DNA from 2 places in the Sphingobium sp. PAMC28499 genome. Region 2 is predicted to be linked to the other one. Evidence: riboswitches for the same ligand, from Rfam matches in the RefSeq annotation. Region 2 holds a riboswitch; the other holds the start of a gene.
The links. A riboswitch is a leader RNA that binds a small molecule or an ion and turns the genes downstream of it on or off. The one in region 2 is predicted to bind thiamine pyrophosphate.
Positions count from the first base shown of each region.

Region 1: it holds a riboswitch for thiamine pyrophosphate, as region 2 does, so the genes downstream of both, thiC (phosphomethylpyrimidine synthase ThiC) here and E5554_RS08620 (TonB-dependent receptor) in region 2, are expected to answer to the same signal.

Region 1 is NZ_CP039248.1:896,467-898,856, forward strand. It holds gene E5554_RS04285 (helix-turn-helix domain-containing protein) at 1-52, opposite strand, end outside; gene E5554_RS04290 (flavodoxin family protein) at 158-766, shown strand; TPP riboswitch at 823-930, shown strand; gene thiC (phosphomethylpyrimidine synthase ThiC) at 986-2,390, shown strand, end outside.
Region 2 is NZ_CP039248.1:1,782,167-1,784,556, forward strand. It holds gene E5554_RS08610 (hypothetical protein) at 1-337, opposite strand, end outside; gene E5554_RS08615 (glutathione S-transferase family protein) at 342-1,016, opposite strand; TPP riboswitch at 1,100-1,209, shown strand; gene E5554_RS08620 (TonB-dependent receptor) at 1,239-2,390, shown strand, end outside.

The DNA of each region.
Region 1 (2,390 bases), 890 kb from region 2:
GGCAATGCGCCTCGCACGGATCGATCCGCTGCGTCCATTCCGGCAGCTTCATGGGTAGGTACTCCAAGGTGCGTACTTCACTTGCAGTACCTAGGCATCCATCTTGGCGTCCGCAAGCCGGCTGCACCCTCATGACGTGAAACAAGGACATAGGAAAATGAGCAAGATCGCCATCGTCTACCATAGCGGCTTCGGCCATACCGATGTGCTGGCGCGCGACGTCGCCCAGGGCGTCACCGACAGCGGCGGCGTCGCCGACCTGCTGCGCATCGACGGCCTCCAGGCCGATTTCGGCGAATTTTTCGATCGCATCGCCGACGCTGATGCCATCATCTTTGGCTCCCCCACCTATATGGGCACCGTCTCCGCGCCGATGAAGGCGTTCATGGATGCGAGCGCCAAAGTCTATTTCACGAAAGCGTGGAAGGACAAGCTTGGCGCCGCCTTCACCGTCTCCGGCTCGCCCTCGGGCGACAAGCTCAACACCCTGACCAGCCTCGCCATCTTCGCTGCTCAGCATGGCATGCTGTGGATCGGCACCGGCCAGAATCCGGGCAATAATGACGATGAAAGTGCTGCGATCGAGGTCGAAAACCGTCTCGGCAGCTTCATCGGCGCCATGGCCCAGGCGGCCAATGACAGCCCGGACGTCACGCCCAAGGCCGGCGACCGCGCCACCGCCCGTTCGCTCGGTCGCCGCGTGGCGCAGGCAGCGACCCGCTGGCGCGCTGGCATCGATCATCGGGCCGATGCCTTGCTGGCCTGATCGACGGCACGGCGGGCAGGGGCTTCCCCTGCCGCCGCGCTTGCGCTATCCAATGCCCATATCCCCGGGGGACCGTCCGCAGACGGTTGAGAGGCGGCTTTGTGGCCGCGACCCGCTGAACCTGATCCAGTTGACACTGGCGTAGGGAGGGAAGCGCGTCGTGCCACTCGTCCCGTGACACCGCCCGCACTCTCTTTCCGCCTGAAGGAGAGAGAAGTTATGGCAGACGTCCCCGCCCGCACCGAAATGCGCGTCACCACAGGCCCGATTCGCGGCTCGAAGAAGATCCATGTCGGCCCGCGCAAGGTCGCCATGCGCGAAATTCATCTGGAGCCGGGCAGCGGCGAGCCGCCGGTCCGCGTCTATGACACGTCCGGCCCCTATACCGATCCCGATGCCCGCATCGACATCATGGCCGGCCTCCAGCAACTCCGCCGCGACTGGATCCGCGATCGCGGCGATGTCGAGGAATATGATGCGCGCGAGATCAAGCCGGAGGATAATGGCCTCAAAGGGCCGGACCGCAGCGGTGGCGTCCAGCCCTTCCCGAACGTGGTGAAGCGTCCCCTGCGCGCCAAGCCCGGCGCCAACGTCTCCCAGATGCATTATGCCCGTCGCGGCATCATCACTCCCGAAATGGAATATGTCGCCGAGCGCGAAAATCTCGGCCGCGCCCGCCTCGCCGAATATGTCCGCGACGGCGAAAGCTGGGGCGCGTCGATCCCCGACTATGTGACGCCCGAATTCGTCCGCGATGAAGTGGCCCGTGGCCGCGCGATCATCCCGTCGAACATCAACCACCCCGAATCCGAGCCGATGGCGATCGGCCGCAATTTCCTGGTGAAGATCAACGCCAATATCGGCAATTCGGCGGTCGCCTCCGACGTCGCCTCCGAAGTCGACAAGCTGGTCTGGTCGATCCGCTGGGGCGCGGACACGGTGATGGACCTCTCCACCGGCCGCAACATCCACGACACCCGCGAATGGATCATCCGCAACTCGCCCGTGCCGATCGGCACCGTCCCCATCTATCAGGCGCTCGAAAAGGTCGGCGGCATCGCCGAGGAGCTGACCTGGGACATTTTCCGCGACACGCTGATCGAACAGGCCGAACAGGGCGTCGACTATTTCACCATCCATGCCGGCGTTCGCCTCGCCTATATCCCGATGGCGGCGAAGCGCGTCACCGGCATCGTCTCGCGCGGCGGATCGATCATGGCGAAATGGTGCCTGGCGCACCACAAGGAGAGCTTCCTCTACGATCATTTCGACGAGATCACGGAGATCATGAAGGCCTATGACATCGCCTATTCCCTGGGCGACGGCCTGCGCCCCGGCTCGATCGCCGACGCCAATGACGAAGCGCAATTCTCCGAACTCTATACCCTGGGCGAACTGACCCACCGCGCCTGGAAACAGGATGTGCAGGTGATGATCGAAGGGCCGGGCCATGTGCCCATGCACAAGATCAAGGAGAATATGGAAAAGCAGCTCCAGGTCTGCGGCGAAGCGCCCTTCTATACGCTCGGGCCGCTCACCACCGACATAGCGCCGGGCTATGATCATATCACTTCAGGCATCGGCGCAGCGCAGATCGGCTGGTATGGCACGGCGATGCTCTGCT
Region 2 (2,390 bases):
CGGTGGTGTCGACCGGGGCGATGCCGAGTGCCCTGGGGAAATGGATGGTCTGGCTCTGCACCAGTTGATCGGGGTCGGCGGGCTTGAGCGTCAGGCGGCTGTCGCCATCGGCCGCGGCGTTGAGCACCAGCCGGGCGGCGCGGGCGGAGGCCTTGCTGCTTTCGGCGGCCTTGCTGGCGCGCTCGTCCTTCTTGTCGGCCCAGTTGAGATAGAGGGTGAGGGCGGAGATCAGCACCGCCGCCACCGCCAGCAATTCGCCCAGCGTGATCCAGCGACGGCGGATGCGGGCGGCTTCCTCCTTGCGGGTCTCCTGCTTGGCCTCGGGGCTGTCGCTCATCGGGTCAGGCCGTCTGGGGCGGGACTTCGAACTTGTCGATCACCCATTCCTCGGCCTGCGCCTCGCCGATCCATTCCTGCATCCAGGGATGGGCGATGATCGCGCGCATATAGGCTTCGGCAAAGCGGGCGACTGGCAGCTGATAGGTGATGAAGCGGGTAACGACCGGCGCGAACATCAGGTCGACGGCGCCGAACTCGCCGAACAGGAAGTCGCCCTCGCCACCATAGCGGGCGCGGGCCTGGGCCCAGAGCTGCATGATACGGCTGATGTCGTGGGCGACGGCCTCCGACGGCGGGACCGGGTCATAGATCTGGCGGATGTTCATGCTGTGCTCGCGGCGGAGTGCGGCGAAGCTGCTGTGCATTTCGGCCGCCATCGAGCGGGCCATGGCGCGGGCACCCGGATCGGTCGGCCAGAACTGGTCGCCCCCGGCCTTTTCATTGAGATATTCGACGATGGCCAGGCTGTCCCACACGACGATGTCGTCGCCATCCCACAGGATCGGCACCTTGCCGGAGGAGGGGGCGAACTCATCGCCCTCGCGACGCTTTTCCCATTCCTCGTCATAGAGGGGGACCACCACTTCCTCGAACGGAAGGCCGGAGAGCTTGCACGCCAGCCAGCCGCGCAGCGACCAGCTCGAATAGGCCTTGTTGCCAATGAACAGCTTCATCATGGCCATGTCTTAGCCGGGCGGGCTTCGATAAGTCGAGAGCCGATAGAGAGGGCTTTCCACTTCGCGTCGAAACGCCTAAGGGGCGGCCATCCCCGGGGGGCCGCTCATGCGCGGCTGAGAGGTGGTCAGCAGACCACGACCCGCTGAACCTGATCCGGCTGATACCGGCGTAGGGAGGGCAAGGCGGCAGGTCCGTCGTCCCTCCTGTGGAGTGGACGTGAGATGAAGACTGCCCGATTGCCCCATGGTGGAAGCGCCTGCCTGACGCTGGCCCTGTTAATGATTGCATCGCCCGCGATGGCGGAGGATGAGCTGGACCAGTCGACCAATATCCAGGTCGTCGGCCATCCCGACCCCGAAGGCCTGTTGCCCGATCAGAGCGCGCCCAAGGCGGTCAGCGCGATCTCCACCGACTTCATCATCAAGCAGGCGCCGACGCTCAACGCCTTCCAGCTGGTCAATCTGCTGCCCGGCGCCAATGTCTCGTCCAGCGACCCCTATGGCCTGTCGGCATCGTCCAGCCTGACGCTGCGCGGCCTGGGCCAGGACCAGATCGGCGTGCTGATGGAAGGCGCGCCGCAGAACGACATCGGCTATTATTATGCCTATCCCTCGCAATTTGCCGATGCGGAGAATGTGCGGCAGGTGATGCTGGCACAGGGCGCGGCAGATATTGACTCGCCGGTGGTCGCGGCGGCCGGCGGCCTGTTGTCGCTGACGCTGGATGATCCAAAGGCGGAGGCGGGGGGGCTCGTCAACCTGTCGGTCGGTTCCTATGACGAGCGGCGCGTCTTTGCGCGGATCGACACGGGACGGATCGGATCGACCGGGCTGAAGGCCTTTATTTCCTATTCCAACAACCGCGCCGACAACTGGCGCGGGGCGGGCCATGACCAGCGCCAGCATATCGACGCCAAGCTGCTGAACGAATGGGGCGATGGCAACCGCGCGAGCATCGCCTTTTCCTTCAACGACGCCAAGACATCGACCTATCCCAGCCCGAGCAAGGCGGACTGGGAAGCCTCTGGTCGCGGCTATAATTTCGACGAGACCTATAGCGAGGGGAATACCAACTACTGGCGCCTCTATCGCGCGCCGTTCCGCAATTTCTACGTCGCGGCGCCCGTCCACCTGAAGCTGAGTGATACGCTCAGCTTCGACAGCAGTGCCTATCTGCAGATGGGGCATGGCAATTCGCCCTATGGCACGCAGCTCGCCACCACCGGCAATTATCTGGGCACCGAGGAACTGACCCAGCCGATCGACCTGCCCGGTGCGGTCGATGGCGTCGCAACGGTGCTGGGCAACTGGACCGGCAAGCAGTTCCGCGTCGGCGACGTCAGCAAGCTGACGCTGCAGGCCGGCGCGCATCGG